4 regions of the Micromonospora sp. CNZ309 genome follow, and region 2 is predicted to be linked to each of the others. Evidence: riboswitches for the same ligand, from Rfam matches in the RefSeq annotation. Region 2 holds a riboswitch; each other region holds the start of a gene.
What was found. Region 2 has a riboswitch for cyclic di-AMP ahead of CLT72_RS00510 (C39 family peptidase). Riboswitches for the same ligand answer to the same signal wherever they lie in the genome.
Positions count from the first base shown of each region.

Region 1 (3,936 bases), 3.4 Mb from region 2:
ACCGCAACTCGGCGGAGATCTTCGCGGTGGCGGCGGCCGAGATCCGCCGGCTGCATCCGGACCTCCCGCTGCCCAGGGCGGTGCGGTCCACCGGCGTCGACCCGGTCGCGCTGGTGGTGCCGCCGGCGGGGCTGGAGGCCGCCGTCGCGGCGGCGACCACGGCGCTGCTCGCCGAGGTCGAGGGCACGGTCGGCGTGATCACGCCCGTGCCCCGCCGCGACGAGGTCGCCGGTTGGCTGGCCGGTCTGGCCGCGCCGCGGCTTCAGGTGGTGACCAGCCTGGAGGCCAAGGGCATGGAGTACGACGGGGTCGTCCTCGTCGTCCCGAGCGAGATCCGGGCCGACCCGGGGTCGGGCGTACGGACGCTCTACGTGGCGCTGTCCCGGGCCACCCAGCGGCTGACCACCGTCGACCCGACCGGCTGAGGGCCCGTCACTTGCACACATAGCGATGTGAGCATAAATTGAACGCGAATCCGGACCCCCAGAGGGAGGATGGGCGCGTGGGCGCAGGTCATGACCACCACCACGGGTCGGTGGCGAACGCCGCACACCGCCACCGGGGCCGGCTCTGGGCGGCGTTCGGTCTGCTCGCCGGCCTGATGGTGGTGGAGGCGGTGGCCGCCTTCCGGACGGGCTCGCTGGCCCTGCTCAGCGACGCCGGGCACATGTTCACCGACGTGCTCGGCATCGGCATGGCGCTCGCCGCGATCTCGGCGACCCGGCGGGCGGGCGGCGACCCGCAGCGCACGTTCGGCCTCTACCGGCTGGAGGTGCTCGCCGCCCTGGCCAACGCCGTGCTGCTCTCCGGCGTCGCGGTCTACGTCGTGATCGAGGCGGTACGCCGCTTCGGCGACCCGCCGGAGGTGCTGGCCGGCCCGATGCTGGTGGTCGCCGTACTCGGCCTGCTCGCCAACGTCGGCGCCTTCGCCCTGCTGCGCTCGGGGGCGAAGGAGAGCATCAACGTCCACGGCGCGTACCTGGAGGTCCTCGGCGACCTGCTGGGGTCACTCGGCGTGATCGCGGCGGCACTGCTGATCGCCACCACCGGCTGGTGGTGGGCCGACCCGCTGGTGGCCGTCGCGATCGGGCTGTTCATCCTGCCGCGCACCTGGCGACTCGGGCGGGCGGCGCTGCGCATCCTGGTGCAGGCCGCGCCGGAGCACCTCCAGGTAACGGCCGTGCACGACCGGCTGGCCGCCGTGCCCGGCGTCGCCGAGGTGCACGACCTGCACGTCTGGACGCTGACCTCCGGGATGGAGGTGGCCTCGGCGCACCTGACCATGACACCCGACGCAGAGGTCGGCGCGGTGCTGGGTGCCGCCCGGGCCGCGCTGCACGACGACTTCCAGATCGAGCACGCCACGTTGCAGATCGAGCCGGGAGCGTCGCCAGGGGCTTGCGGGGCAGTCGAGTGGTAATGAGGACAACCTTAAATCTGGGAGAGTATTGTTGCCTTATGCCGGATTTGACTGTTAGTGGACATGCACCGTGCGTCACCTGCACTGCAGCAGTCACACCGGCACCGGTAGGCTCTGCTTCGGCCTCCGCCAGGCGGCACCCACCGGTGCCGGCGGTGGCCGCCGCCTAATCGCCCGGCGGGGCGTACCGGGGAACCATGTTCGTGGGGTGCATCCGCGTCAGCGGTAGGGATCTTCCGTCCCGAACCCGTCAGCTAACCCGGTCGGCGGCTGACGGAAGGACACGTGTATGCCAGTGATGGCACCTGTACGACGACGTGCCGCCCGGACGGCGGCCCTGATCGCCACGATGCTCGCCCTCGGCGCTGCGGTGGCCCCGGTCACCGCCGCCCCGGCGGCGGCCGCCACCCGCGCCGGCCTGCTCGCCGCCACCCCCGGCCAGGACGAGGAGGGCGGCACGCCCGCCCTGCGGGCCCAACTCGAGGCCGCCAGCAAGGGCTACCTCGACGCCAAGCGCGCCCTCGACACGTCGGCCAAACGGCAGCAGCAGCTCGCCGCCCAGCTCAGGAGCACCGAGGTCGAGCTGACGGCGCGCAGCGCCAAGGTCGGCGAGATCGCGGGGGCCGCTTACCGCACCGGCCGGCTCAGCGTGGCGTCCGCCCTGCTCAACAGCGGTTCGCCGGACGGCTTCATGGACCGCGCCGCCGCCCTCGACGCGGTGGCCGCCAAGGAGGACCGGGCCCTGCGCGAGCTCCAGCAGACCCGGGACGAGGCCGCCCGCACGAAGCTCGCCCTGGACGGCGAGATCCGGGAGCAGCGCAAGCAGGTCACCGTGATGGCCAAGCGCAAGGAGCAGGCCGAACGGGCGCTGACGGTCGCCAACCAGAAGCAGCAACAGCGACAGTCCGCAGGCGGGGGCGGCTCGCCGGGCGGCACCTCGAGCAAGACGGCGAAGGCGGCGCCGCGCAACTCCGACGGCTCCTGGCCGCGCGAGTCGTGCAGCGTCAACGACCCCACCCCCGCCAACGGCTGCATCACGCCGCGCACGCTGCACGCGCTCAACCAGGCCAAGGCGGCGGGCTTCACCCGCTACGTCTCCTGCTACCGCCCCGGCGGCTCCGGCGAGCACCCGAAGGGCCGGGCGTGCGACTTCGCGGCCCAGAAGGGCGGCTTCGGCGGCGACGCCACCGGCGGTGACCGGACGTACGGCAACAACCTGGCGGCGTTCTACGTGCGCAACGCCGACCGGCTCGCCGTGCTCTACGTGATCTGGTACCGGCAGATCTGGCTGCCGAGCAGCGGGTGGAAGTCGTACAGCGGGGCCAACGGCGATCCGTCCAGCGACCACACCAACCACGTGCACCTGTCGGTCTACTGACGCCCACGCCCCGGTGCCCCGCCCGTCGCGGGTCACCGGGGCGTGTCGGTGGGTGGCGGCTGCGGCGCGGCACCGTCGAGGACAGCGGCGAGGCGCGCGGCCAGTCCGAGGTGGGCGGCGCGCGCCTGGCGGAACGCGTAGCCGAAGAGCGGCGCGGGTGCGGCGAGGGTGATCTCCACGTCGACGCGGACCACGCCGTCGGGCTCCGCCCGCAGCCGGGTGTGGTTGCGCACCGTGGTGGCGGGCCACTGCCGGGCCACGGTGACGATCTCGTCGGGCTCGTCGACCAGGACGTCGGCCCGGTAGGTGATCGGCAGCCGTACCGGCCCAGCGGCCAGCCGGTCGGTGATGTCGTAGCTGGCCCGGGCACCGGGGCGGGGCGGCACCCGCCGGACCCGGACGATCAGCGGGTGCAGGCCCTCCTGCCTCCTCGGATCGACCAGCAACGCCGCGGCCCGCGCCACGGAGCAGCGCGCCTGGACGGTGTAGCTGAAGGAACTCCGCCTGAGCACGCCGTCTCCCCACCGCCGATGGTCGCCCGATCGTCGCGTATGCCGGGCGCCCTGGCAACGCCGCGCCGATCCCGCCCGGAGTCCGGACGCCCTGCCGGCGGGACCACTACGGTCAGCTGATGGATGGTCACGATACGTTCTGGTCAGGGGTGGGCGCATGAACGGGTACGACGGATGAGCGGGCACGTGATGGTCTTCGCGCCCACGCCCCGGCTGACGGTGACCGTCGACCAGCCCAGCGACGCCCCGGAGCTGCACCTGCACCCCGGCGGGCAGGGCGTCTGGCAGGCCCGGATGGTGATGTCGCTCGGCGTCGACGTGGTGCTCTGCACCGCCCTCGGGGGTGAGATCGGCCAGGTGCTGGAACCCCTGCTCGTCAGCGAGGGGGTCAACCTGAAGGTCGTGGTGCGCGACTCCGGCAGCGGCGGTTACGTGCACGACCGCCGCGAGGGCTCCCGGCAGGAGATCGTGGACGTGCCCGGCCAGCCGCTCAGCCGGCACGAGTTGGACGAGCTCTACAACCTGGCGCTCGGCGAGGGGCTGCGCGCCACGGTCAGCGTGCTGAGCGGGCCGAACGAGCCGTCGCTGGTCCCGGCCGACCTCTACCGGCGGTTCGCCGCCGACCT
Region 1 is NZ_PJNG01000001.1:3,468,653-3,472,588, forward strand. It holds gene CLT72_RS14125 (AAA family ATPase) at 1-425, shown strand, start outside; gene CLT72_RS14130 (cation diffusion facilitator family transporter) at 503-1,420, shown strand; cyclic di-AMP (ydaO/yuaA leader) riboswitch at 1,574-1,705, shown strand; gene CLT72_RS14135 (coiled-coil domain-containing protein) at 1,719-2,798, shown strand; gene CLT72_RS14140 (hypothetical protein) at 2,831-3,310, opposite strand; gene CLT72_RS14145 (1-phosphofructokinase family hexose kinase) at 3,485-3,936, shown strand, end outside.
Region 1: linked by a shared signal. The riboswitch ahead of CLT72_RS14135 (coiled-coil domain-containing protein) and the one ahead of CLT72_RS00510 (C39 family peptidase) in region 2 are both predicted to bind cyclic di-AMP.

Region 2 (3,936 bases):
CGCGCAGGTAGTCGCGGGTGATCTCGCCCCGTACGCCGATGCTGTGCGAGCGGTCGAGGACGGCCCGTACGAAGCGGGTCACGACGTCGTCGATCGGGCGCAGGTACTCCCGGTCGCCGTGGATGTCGGTCTGCACACCCACCCCGAGCACCACCACCGGGATCTTGAGCTGCTCGATGAGCTTCGTCATGACCTCGACGCGGTGGGCGTAGCTGCGCCGGAAGGCGTTGGCGAGCGGCACCACGTAGACGTCGTACCGCTCGTTGATCATGCCCGCGTCGCGCGGGTCGATCCTGAACTCGGTCGAGGTGATCTCGGCGGTGGCGGTACGCAGGAGCTTGTGGGCGGCGTGACTGAAGACCAGGTTGCCGTTGTTGTCGCCGATCCAGTTCCGTTCGTGCGTCTCCTCCGGCGAGTAGACGTCGAAGGGGCCCTTCTTCGCCCGCATCAGGATCCGCTGGTGCATCAGTCCCCGCCTCTCGTGGCCTCCGGGTCCCGGAATACTAGCCACCGATCGGCGCGGATCCGGAGGCTGTCGCCGCCCGTCACGGTTCGGGACGCAACGGTCACCGAGGAGCAGGGGGAACGCGCGCCGCCCGGTGGGACGGAAACGGACACTCACGGACGGGACGGAAAAGAGTCTCAGGGCCGCCGGGTAGGGTGCCCGGCGGGGCGGCGCCGACCGGTGGGCCGCCGACGGGCCCCCGCGCAGGTGCCCGACGACGGGCCGAGGAGGAGACGTACGTGCTGGTGACCCTGCGGATCGCCGGGATGCCGGCATGACGGGGACCGCGACCGCCGCGCCGGCAGTCCGGCCCGCGTCCCCGGCCAGCCGCCTGCCGTCGCTGACCGGGCTGCGCTGGGTCGCCGCCCTGCTCGTCTTCGGTTTCCACGTCGCGACGATGGGCATCATCGCCGAGCCCGGCCACAAGGCCGTCGTGGACTGGGCCTTCGCCCTCGGCCTCTCCGGCGTGCAGTTCTTCTTCATCCTCAGCGGCTTCGTGCTGGTCTGGTCGGCCCGGCCCAGCGACACCCGCCGGGCGTTCTGGCGCCGCCGGGTGGCCAAGATCTGGCCGAGCCACGTGGTCCTGTGGGTGGCGGCCCTGGCGGTCGCGGCCTGGTTCGCCGACCCCGTGGACCGGGTCGTCGCGGTGGAGAACCTCTTCCTCCTCCAGGCCTGGGACCCGCGGCCGGGCCACTTCTACAGCATCAACACGGTCAGCTGGTCGCTGTCCTGCGAGTTCTTCTTCTACCTCTGCCTGCCGTTGGCCCTGCCGTTCATCCGCCGGGCCCGGCCGTGGGCGCTGTGGGCCGTCGTGGTCGCGGTGCCGCTGCTGATCCTGGCGCTCTGGCCGGCCCAGTCCCTGGTGCCGGAGGAGAGCCGGTGGTGGTTCACCCAGATCTTCCCGCCGGTGCGGTCGCTGGAGTTCTGGATGGGCGTGGCCGCCGCCGAGCTGATGCGGCGCGGCCGGTGGCGGGGACCGAGCCTGCCGGTGGCCAGCCTGGTGTTCGTGGCGACCTGGGTGCTCGCCGCGCAGTGGGTCCGCGCCGAACTGTGGGCGGCGCTGCTCTCCGTGGCGTACATCCTGGTCATCGCGGCGGCGGCGGACGCCGACGTACGCGGGCGGCGCTCGCCGTGGCGGTCCCGCCCGATGGTCTGGCTCGGCGAGGTCTCCTTCGCCTTCTACCTGGTGCACGTCCTGGTGATGATCAGCGTCCTGCGGTTCACCGGCGACTGGGGCGTCGGGTTCCCCGGCTGGTGGGGGCTGGCGGTGGTGCTCGGCTTCCTGCTGGTCAACCTGGCCCTGGCCGCCCTGCTGCACCGCTTCGTCGAGACGCCGATGATGCGGCTGCTCACCCCGCGCAGGACGGCCCGCCCGACGCCGCGGGGCGGGGACGACGGCGGGACGGACCCCGGCGCCTCCGGGCCACCACCGGGGAAGCGGGGCGACGCCGTGCCGCGTCCCCGGCCCGCCGACCACCCGGCGGCGTACGTCGACTCGCGCTGACCGCCCCGGGCGGAAATCCCACCCGTCGGGAAGGCCCGACCGTTTTCGTGACGCCGGTCACCGCGACGCCGAACCGGTCACCGGGCGCGGCCGGGTCGTTTCCCGCCGGGGTTTCGGGGTCGATGCCCGCCACTCGTCCCGTTGTCACCCTCGGGCGCCGGCCGAAACGGTCGTCCCATTGAGTCACGTCAGTGGCGAGCTGCCCGCAAAAATTGCGCCCAGATCAAGGTTTAAGCAGGTGGGGCTGGGTTGGCAGGGCGCGGACCGGCCAGTAATGTCGGCGCGTCCGGTGCGGTACCCGATCGCTCAGAGGCGACGCCGCACCGACCCGCCTAATCGTGAACGACGAGCCGGGGACCCAGTGCTTCGTGGGGTGAATCCGTGGGCCGCAGGCCTGTGGTAGGGCGTTCTTCCCGCCCGAATCCGTCAGCTAACCCGGTCGGCGGCGTCGGAAGGAGTTCCATCCTCGTGCAGCACCCACCCACCCCCCGGTTGTTCCGCCGTCTCCACGGCGCCGCGGTGCCCGCGCTCGCCCCTTCGCAGGTAGCGAGCTGACCGACCGGTCACCGTTCGTCGCCCGGCATCCCGGGCGCATCCCCTGAGTGGCCCACCACCCGCACGGACGCCCGTCCGCGCGGTCGGTCCGCCCTGCCCTCGGCGCGGACCGCCGGCCGCTCACCCCCGAGCCCGTGGAGGAAACCGTGAAGCACCACCTCAGGCGACAGCTACGTCGCCTCACGTCCGAGCGTCCGTACCAGTTGGCCGCCGCGTCCGCCGCGGCGCTCGTGCTGGCGTCGGGCACGGGCGCGCTGCTGGCCGGAGCCGACGAGGCCCCCGCCGCCGCGCAGGCCCCGGTCGCCGCGAGCGAGCCACGCGAGGCCACCGCGGCCTCGCGCGGGCAGGCCCGGATCGCGACGGCCCCGTCCAGCGCGGCCCCGGCCGCCGCCAGCGCCGCCCCGTCGGCCAGCGCCACCAGCACCGCCCCTGACCCGGACCTGACCCGCAAGCCGGAGCCGCCGAAGCCACCGGCCGCGAAGAGCCTGGACTACGACTACCAGGCCCAGACCACGTTCTACAACTGCGGTCCGGCGGCCGTCCGGCACGCCCTCAGCGCCGCCGGCATCGCGCGCAGCCAGGACGCCCTCGGTGCCCAGTTGGGCACCGACCAGATGGGCACCGACTCGGCCCAGGACACCACCCGCGTGCTGAACGCGACGGTGAAGGGCGAGCCGTACCGGACCCGGATGATCCCGGGCGGCGCCGCCACCCCGGCGCAGATGGACCGGCTCCAGGCCGACGTCGTCGCGGCCATCGGCGACGGGCGGGGCGTCGTGGTGAACGTCGCCGGCAGCGCCACGGACACCGACGGCGGCTGGCACTCGTTCCCCGGCGGCCACTACGTGGCCGTGGTCGGCTACCAGGACGAGGGACGGCTCGTGAAGATCGCCGACTCGGCGAACCCGGCGACCGCGTCGTACTGGATGAGCACCATCGCCCTGGCGAACTGGGCCGCCACCCGCGGCTACTCCGCCTGAGCGACACCGACGGGCGTCGGCCCCCCACCCCGGGGGCCGGCGCCCGTTGTCGTGTCCGGGTCACGGCCCTCGCCCGGCGCCCCGCTGGGTGACAGACTGCGCGGCATGGTCGATGAATCGGGTGACCGCGACGGCCGGCGGGTGCTCCTGCTGCTGCACGGCATGGGCGCGACCGGCGACGTGTGGCTGCCCTGCGCGCCGCTGCTGGAGCGCCGCTGGGCGGGACGGTGGCTGGCGCCGGACCTCGCCGGTCACGGCTGGTCGCCGCCGCTGCCGGAGTACTCGTTCGCGGGCCTGGCCGCGCGGATCGCCGCCGGGCTGACGGCGGACGACCGGCTCGTCGTGCTGGGGCACTCCCTCGGCGGGGTGGTCGGGCTGGCGCTCGCCGCCCG
Region 2 is NZ_PJNG01000001.1:101,913-105,848, forward strand. It holds gene CLT72_RS00500 (polysaccharide pyruvyl transferase family protein) at 1-466, opposite strand, end outside; gene CLT72_RS00505 (acyltransferase family protein) at 780-2,009, shown strand; cyclic di-AMP (ydaO/yuaA leader) riboswitch at 2,329-2,469, shown strand; gene CLT72_RS00510 (C39 family peptidase) at 2,699-3,544, shown strand; gene CLT72_RS00515 (alpha/beta fold hydrolase) at 3,650-3,936, shown strand, end outside.

Region 3 (3,936 bases), 5.8 Mb from region 2:
CTGTAGGAGCTCCAGCCTGTCGCCGGGAACCAGATCTGCCGGTTCCAGATCACGTAGTAGATGCCGAGCCGGTCTGCGTTGCGGACCAGGAACGCGGTCAGGTTGTTGCCGTACATGTAGGTGTCGTCGTTGTGCCAGGGGGAGAAGCCGCTCCTCTGCAACGACCAGTCGCAGGCCCGGCCCTTCGGATGCTCGTACGGCCCGCCGGAGCGGTAACAGCCGACGAACCGGTTGAAGCCGACCCGCTTGACCTCCTTGTACATGTGCAGCGTGCGCGCGGTGATGCAGCCGGAGGTGGTGGGGTCGTTCTCGGTGCAGCCCAGGGGTTTCCAGTCGCCGTCGGCCGTGCGCCCCGGCGCGATCTTCGCCACCGGCGAGGTGGCGACCACCTTGCCACTGGTCAGCCCCCTGCCGCCGACCAGCGCGAGCGCCTTCTCCGCCTCCCGCTTGCCGCGCGCCATCTCGTTCGTCAGCTTCTGCTGCTCGCGGACCTCGGCGTCGAGCGCCAGCTTGGCCTGCTCGGCGCGGTTCTTGACCGCGTTGACTTCGGCGAGCTTCTTGGAATTGACCAGGTTCAGCTCGTCGAGGGCGGCGGCGCGCTTGACGAACGAGTCGGGGCTGGCGGTGTCCAGCAGCATCGACACCGCGCCGATCCGTCCCGTCCGGTAGGACTGGGCGGCGATCTGACTGACCTGCGGCGCCAGCGCGTTCAGCTCGCCCTGTGCCCGGTTGACCTCCAGGGCCAGTTCGAGCTGACGCTTCTTCGACTTCTCCAGCTTCGCCTTGGCCTGCACGTAGGACCGGTTGCGGGCCTCGATCAGGTCGTCGAGCAGCTTGGGCTCGTCGTCGCCGTGGCCGGAGGGCTTGGGTGGGGTGGGCTCGGCCCCCGCCGGGAGAGGCCCGGCGAAGACCGCCAAGGCGGCGAGTACGGCCACCACGGGCGTCAACCAGCGGCGTAGGGGTGCCGTCACAGTTTTCCCTTCCGTCGACCGCCGACCGGGTTAGCTGACGGGTTCGGGGCGGAAGTGGCCCCTACCGCTGTCGCGGATTCACCCCACGTGCCTGGGTCCCCGGTTCGCCTGGCGGCGATTGGGCGGCGGCACCGCAGGCGCCGCTGCGCGCCTTCGGCGGTGACCGGCAGCGAGGTTACCCGAGAGCACTCCCGGGGATCTACGTCCCTAAGCCGACTAAATGCGTTATTTCGTAATGGCTGACGGTGACCAGTGACGCGTCTATCAGGGCGGGAACCATGATCCGTCACGCAGAGGAGTGTCACCATGCCGTGTCCGTTCTCCCGTTCTGGTCGGGCCATCCGGCGGGAGCGGCGGACGGCGTGTCCCCGCGCGGTCCGCTGAGCGCCTCCAGCGCCTCGGACCGGTCGGCCGCCGGCCGGGGCGTCGGCGCGGGCGCGGTGGCCTCGCGGTCGGTGGGTTCCCCGGCCCGCCGGCCCGCCGTGGTCACCAGGGCCGCCAGGCCGGTGGTCAGCGGCACGGCGGCGATCAGCCCGAGGGTGGCGACCGCGCTTCGGACGATCTCCTGGGCGAGGAACTCGCTGGTGAGAAGCTGGGTCACCGCCCGCGAGTCGGCGGTGAGCAGGAGCAGCACCGGCAGCGAGGCACCGGCGTACGCCAGCACGATCGTGTTCACCGTCGAGGCGATGTGTGCGCGCCCGACCCGGGTCGCCGCCCGGTAGAGCTGCCTGCGGGACAGTCCCGGGTTGGCGTGCGCCAGCTCGGTGACGGTGGCGGCCTGGGTGACCGTGACGTCGTCGAGCACCCCGAGGGAGCCGATGATGATCCCGGCCAGCAGCAGCCCGTGCAGGTCGACGTCGGCCTGGTACATCGACAGCGTGGTGGCGTCCTCGGAGCCGAAGCCGGTCAGGTGGGTCGCGGCGGTGGCGATGGTGCCGAGGACGCCGGTCAGCACCAGGCTGCCCAACGTGCCGAGTACGGCGACCGAGGTCTGCGCGGTCACGCCGTGGGTCAGGTAGAGCACCACGAACATGATCAGGGCGGCGCCGACGACCGCGACCAGGAGCGGGGGGCTCCCGGCGCCGATGCCGGGCAGCACGAAGGTCAGCAGGATGGCGAAGCTCGCCGCCAGGCCGGCCAGCGCGGCCAGCCCCCGCCACCGCCCGAAGGCGACGATCGCGGCCGCGAAGAGCGCCACCAGCCAGACCAGCGGCTTGCCGCGCTGGTGCTCCGCGATGTTGTAGGAGCTGGCCGTGGGGTCGGCGGGGTCGATGAGCTCGACCAGGATGATCTCGTCGTCCACGGCGACGGTCGGCGCACCGGGGCCGGCCGGGACCGGCGTCTGGACCTGCTGACCGGCGTCGGGGCCGTCCTCGACCCGCACGGTGACGGTGCCGCAGGGGCCCTGCGGGGCGTCGGGGCTGCCCTCCGGCACCTCCGGGGCCGGCGGGCACGGCTCCGTCACCACCCGGGTCACGGTGCCGTGGTAGCGGGGCGGCTCGGTGCCGGCCGCGGGGTCGGGCGCGTCCCACGGCCACAGCACCAGGGCGGCGATCAGCGTGGCGACGAAGAGGGGCGCCACCGTCGCGACGAGGATCCGCCGCACCCTGGGCGGGGCGGACGGAGCGGGACGGGTGTGATCGGCGCCCAACGTGTGTCTCCCAACGAGTCCAGGGCGGGGTACGGGCCGGCGGGCCGGTCGGTTCAGCGGCGCCACGCAGGCGGGGCGGGAATCGCCCTCCGCGTGGCGGTGTGGTCACGTGCCGTGGTCGTCGGCTCCCGTCCGGCGACGGGCGATCGGCGCCGTCGCCCGGCGGGGGGCGCGGGGCGGGTGGTGCGGAGTCCGGCGGGCCACCGGCCGAATGGTAGCCACCCCGGCATCGGGGCGCAGGTCGTGCGGGGGGTGTCGCGACGCGGACCTTCGCCGCGCAGGTCCGGCCCGCACACGTGCGTGACCTACGCGCGCCCGGCTGGGCCCGCGTGCGTGACCGACGTACGCCGGCCCGCACACGTGCGTGACCTACGCGCGCCCGGCCCGCACACGTGTGGGGGGCCGGGCGCGGGTGGTACCAGTGCGGAACGGGCCGACGCGCTAGCGTGACGGATGTGCGGACGATGGTGACGGCGGCGCGGGGCGCGCGGCTCCTGCTGCTCGTCGGCACACTGCTCGGGCTGGCCGCGATGCACACGATCGGGCACGACTCGCACCAGACCGGTCATCCCGCGAACCCATCGGCGCACGCCGCCGTCGGGCCCGTCCCGCACGCCGCCGTCGCGGCCGTCCCGCACGCCGCCCTTGCGCTCGTGCCGCCTTCGCAGGGCGTCGCCGCTCCGCACGTCGTCGGGGCGGCCCTCCAGGCCGTGGTGGGTTGTCCCGGGGGCTGCGCCGCCGAGGAACTGCTGCCTGCCGGCGGCGGCACGGGGGGAGGGCTACCCGGGTGGGGCGTGTGCCTGGCCGTGTTGGGCGCGTTCGCGGCCGCGCTGCTGCTGGCGGCGCTGCTGTCGGTCCGCGTACGCGCCGTCGGCCCGACCGGGGGCGGTTCGGTCGGCGCCTTCCCACCGCCCCGGGCCCCGCCGCCCCGGCCGGTGGGTCTGCGGCTCGCCGAGGTCTCGGTGCTGCGTAGGTAGGACGCGTTCGACGCGGGTGCGGCTGCACGCCGTTCCGCGTCCTCGTCGTGCCGCGTACGTTCCGACTCCGAAAGGTTCCACCATGACCACTCGTACCCTCGCGCGCCGTGCCGCCCTGGCCGGCGTCACCGTCACCACCGCCCTCGCCCTCGCCGCCTGCGGCGGCGACGAGCACTCGTCGCCGGGCGCGGGGCACGGCACCCCTGGCACCGGCGGGCCGGCGGCCACGGCCACCGGTGCGGCCGCGTTCGGCGACGCCGACGCGATGTTCGCCCAGATGATGATTCCGCACCACCGGCAGGCGGTGGAGATGGCCGACCTGGCGCCGACCCGGGCG
Region 3 is NZ_PJNG01000001.1:5,908,578-5,912,513, forward strand. It holds gene CLT72_RS25345 (coiled-coil domain-containing protein) at 1-971, opposite strand, end outside; cyclic di-AMP (ydaO/yuaA leader) riboswitch at 975-1,106, opposite strand; gene CLT72_RS25350 (YibE/F family protein) at 1,273-2,622, opposite strand; gene CLT72_RS25355 (hypothetical protein) at 3,078-3,599, shown strand; gene CLT72_RS25360 (DUF305 domain-containing protein) at 3,682-3,936, shown strand, end outside.
Region 3: linked by a shared signal. The riboswitch ahead of CLT72_RS25345 (coiled-coil domain-containing protein) and the one ahead of CLT72_RS00510 (C39 family peptidase) in region 2 are both predicted to bind cyclic di-AMP.

Region 4 (3,936 bases), 5.3 Mb from region 2:
GTGACGGCCCGGTAGTACTCGCCGGGGAGCAGGTTGCCGACGGCGTACCGCTGGCCCGCCGAGAGGGTGTACTGGAGCGGCGAGATCGCCTGGTACGGCACGCCCTCGGGGTAGGCGGCCTGCTCCGGGTAGGCCCGGCCGTACACCGGGATGGTGGCCTTGCCGGCCTTCGGGGTCACCACGAACCCGACGGTCCACTTCGCGGTCGGCTTGGCGGCGGGGTTGTGGAACCACGCCTTCTGGCCGAGGTACCAGATCGCGGTCCAGTCGCCCTGCACCTCGGCCAGCGCGTACGTCTGGCCGGCCGAGACCCGGGCCCCGTGGTCGGAGACGTACGTGGTGTTCGGGGTGCCGTCGGGCCGCAGCGCGATGTCGTTGACCAGCGGCGCGTCATGGCTCGGGGCGTTGTGCAGGAACAGCGCGGAGGAGCCGCGCAGCGGGCAGGGGGCCGTGGCCGGGGGCGGGTTCGGCACGCCCGGAGGCTGCCGGTTGCAGCCGGTGAACGGCGGCTGGTTGGTGGCGAAGTCCGGGTCGATGGTGACCAGCCCGGTCCGGTGCGTGCCGGTCGACTTGAACGGCGCCTTGAGCAGGTCGAAGTAGTGCGACCAGTTCCAGTACGGTCCCGGGTCCCAGTGCATGCCGCGTACGGTCGAGGCGACGGTGCCGGGGACGTTGTCGTGGCCGATGATGTGGTTGCGGTCAAGCGGGATGTTGTACGCCCGCGCCAGGTGGCGGACCAGCTTGGCGGAGGTGCGGTACATCGCCTCGGTGTACCAGGTGCCGTGCCCCGCGAAGCCCTCGTGCTCGAGGCCGATGGACTTCGCGTTCACGTACCAGTTGCCGGCGTGCCAGCCGACGTCCTTGGTCTTGATGTGCTGGGCGATGTGGCCGTCCACCGAGCGCAGGGTGTAGTGCCAGCCCACCCGCTTCGGGTCCTTGACCAGGTTGACGCTGGGACCGAAGTAGCCCTCGGTGTCGTGGATGACGATGTACTCGATCTTCTGCTGGGCGGGCCGGTTCCCCAGGTCGTGGTTGCCGTAGTCGCCGAGCGTGGGGCCGTACTGCTGGTAGGGGGCCGGGATCCACTCGCAGGAGATGTCGCTCGGGCACTCCAGGCCGTCGGGCCGGGCGAGCTTGCGCAGGCGCAGCCGGTCCAGCCAGGAGCGCTCCGGCTGGACCGCGCTGCCGGCGAGCGTGACCCGCTGCCCGTCGTCGGTCAGCCGGCTGTCGCCGGTGGCGATGGTGGCGTACACCTCGTCGGCGAAGGCCGCCGCGGCGTCGGTGCTGTCCGCGCCGGAGTACCGGGCCACCGCGCCGTACCAGGCCGCGGGGTCGGTGCCGGCGCCGACCGGGGCGCCGATCTCCTTCTGGTACGCGGCCAGCAGCGCCGCGCCGCCCCGGATGTTCGTCGTGACGTCCGTGCGCAGCGCCTCCTCGCTGGCACCGGTCAGCTCCGCGGCGGCGTCGACCGTACGGAGTGCCGCCTCGGCGGGCGGGGCGACGGCCGGCGGCTCGTGGGCCTCGGCCAGGGACGGACGGGAGTCGTCCCCGCGCGGGTCCTCGGTTGCTTCGTCGTGGTGGGTGCCGCCGGAGGCGGTGAGGTGCTCGGCGTCGGTGAGGTGCATCGGTCCGTACCCGCCGCTGGTGCTCGGCGTGCCGGCGTTGGTGTCCCAGCGGGACTGCAGGTAGGAGACCCCGAGCAGGACGCTCTCCGGCACGCCGTACTCGGCCGCCGCGGCGGCGTACTGCTGCTGCCGGTCGTCGGCCGGTGCCGCGGCGGCGGATCCGGCGGCGGTGAGCGGCGTCGCCGCCAGGGCGGCGGCCACGGCGGCGGCCAGCAGGACGCGTCTGCTCCTCGATGTCGCTGACAGGTGCATCAGACCCCCAGTTCGGGCGGGCAAAGGTGGGGCCACCTTCGCCCCGTCCGCCGCCTCTGGTCAATACCTTTCTGCCAGACACTTCAGAAGGAAGAAAATCTTCGTCCTCCGGGTTGCGGAATCGCCCGAGCGTGGTGAGTACGGAGTGTCACCGCCGCGAGGGTTGCGGATTGATAACGGTCGTCTCTACTCTGGTCATTCGTCGGCCGGTGACAATCCGTCCAACCAGGGCGGTGACGGTCCGACACCGCCGAGTCGCTCACGAGCGAGCCGGGGACCCAGGTACCCCGGGGTGAATCCGCAGTCACTGCGGTAGGGCGCCCCTTCCCGCCCGAACCCGTCAGCTAACCCGGTAGGCGGTCCGGAAGAAGGAGTACGGAACCCGGTGGCACACCATGCCCCGCGGCCACCGTCGGTCCGGTCGGCCCTCGCCGATCCGACGACGGCTGCGCCGCGCCCACGCTGGTACCGCTGCACCACCGCCCTCGCCGCCCTGGCCGCGTTCGCCGTCGTCCTGACCGGCGGCGCCACGGCGGCCCACGCCGAACCGACGGTCGCCGAGATCGAGCGGCAGATCGACGAGGACTGGAACAAGCTCGAACCCGTCATCGAACGGCACAACGCCACCCGGCAGGACCTGGCCGCCAGGCGCAAGCAGGCCGCCGCGCTCGCCGCGCAGATCGGGCCGCTGGAGAAGCAGGTCGACGAGGCGATGGAGAAGGTGGGCGCGCTGGCCGCCCGCGCCTACAAGGGCGAGAACGTCTCCGCCGTCAACGCCCTGCTGGGCAGCCGCTCACCGGGCGAGATGGTCGGGCAGCTCGAACTGCTCGACCGGTTCGCCCAGCACCAGCAGCAGGACGTACGGCAGGTCGCCGAGCTGCGCGACCGGCTGGCCGCGAAGAAGGCGCCGCTGGACGGGATGGTCGTCCAGCTCAGCCGCACCGAGGCCCAGCTCGCGGCGAAGAAGAAGCAGATCAACGCCGAGATCGACCGGTTGCAGAGGCTGCGGCTGCGCGTCTACGGCAACGGCGGGCCGCTGCGTCCCGCCCCCTGCCCGGCCGGCTATCCCGGCGGCCCGGCCGGCACCGCCGTGAAGTTCGCCTGTGCCCAGATCGGCAAGCCCTACGTCTGGGGCGCCGAGGGGCCGAACTCGTACGACTGCTCCGGCCTGATGCTCGCCGCCTGGGCGAAGGCCGGGGTCTCGCTGCCGCACAACGCCGCGCAGCAGCGCCGGGCCACCGCATCCGTCAGCCGGGGCGACCTGCGCCCGGGTGACCTGGTCTTCTACTACAGCGACCTGCACCACGTCGGCATGTACGTCGGCGGGGGCTGGGTGGTGCACGCCTCCCGCGCCGGGGTGCCGGTCAGGATGAAGAAGGTCGACGACGGCCCGATCCACAGCTACGGCCGGCCCGGCTGAGTCGCGCGGAGGGCCCCTGCCCGGCGGGGGCCCTCCGCGCGCCCACGGGTCGGGTCAGCGCGTCGGCCAGGTGCGCCAGTGCTGCCAGGAACGGCTCGGGGTCGGGCCGCGCTGCCCCTGGTAGCGGGAGCCGTAGACGGCCGAGCCGTACGGGTGCCGCGCCGGCGACGAGAGCCGAAAGATGCAGAGCTGGCCGATCTTCATGCCCGGCCAGAGGGTGATGGGCAGGTTCGCCACGTTGGACAGCTCCAGCGTCACGTGGCCGGAGAAGCCCGGGTCGATGAAGCCCGCCGTGGAGTGGGTGAGCAGGCCCAGCCGGCCCAGGCTCGACTTGCCCTCCAGGCGGCCGGCGAGCTGGTCGCCGAGCGAGATCACCTCCAGCGTCGAGGCGAGCACGAACTCGCCCGGATGCAGCACGTACGGCTCGCCCTCGGGCACCTCGACCATCGACGTGAGGTCGTCCTGCTGCTGCGCGGGGTCGATGTGGGTGTAGAGGTGGTTGTTGAAGACCCGGAAGAGCTTGTCCAGGCGTACGTCGATGCTGGACGGTTGCACCAGCGCGGGCTCGAACGGCTCCAGCGCGAGCGTCCCCGCCTCGATCTCGGAGGCCAGGTCGCGGTCGGAGAGCAGCATCCGCAC
Region 4 is NZ_PJNG01000001.1:5,381,006-5,384,941, forward strand. It holds gene CLT72_RS22790 (N-acetylmuramoyl-L-alanine amidase) at 1-1,877, opposite strand, end outside; cyclic di-AMP (ydaO/yuaA leader) riboswitch at 2,116-2,250, shown strand; gene CLT72_RS22795 (C40 family peptidase) at 2,263-3,297, shown strand; gene dcd (dCTP deaminase) at 3,352-3,930, opposite strand.
Region 4: linked by a shared signal. The riboswitch ahead of CLT72_RS22795 (C40 family peptidase) and the one ahead of CLT72_RS00510 (C39 family peptidase) in region 2 are both predicted to bind cyclic di-AMP.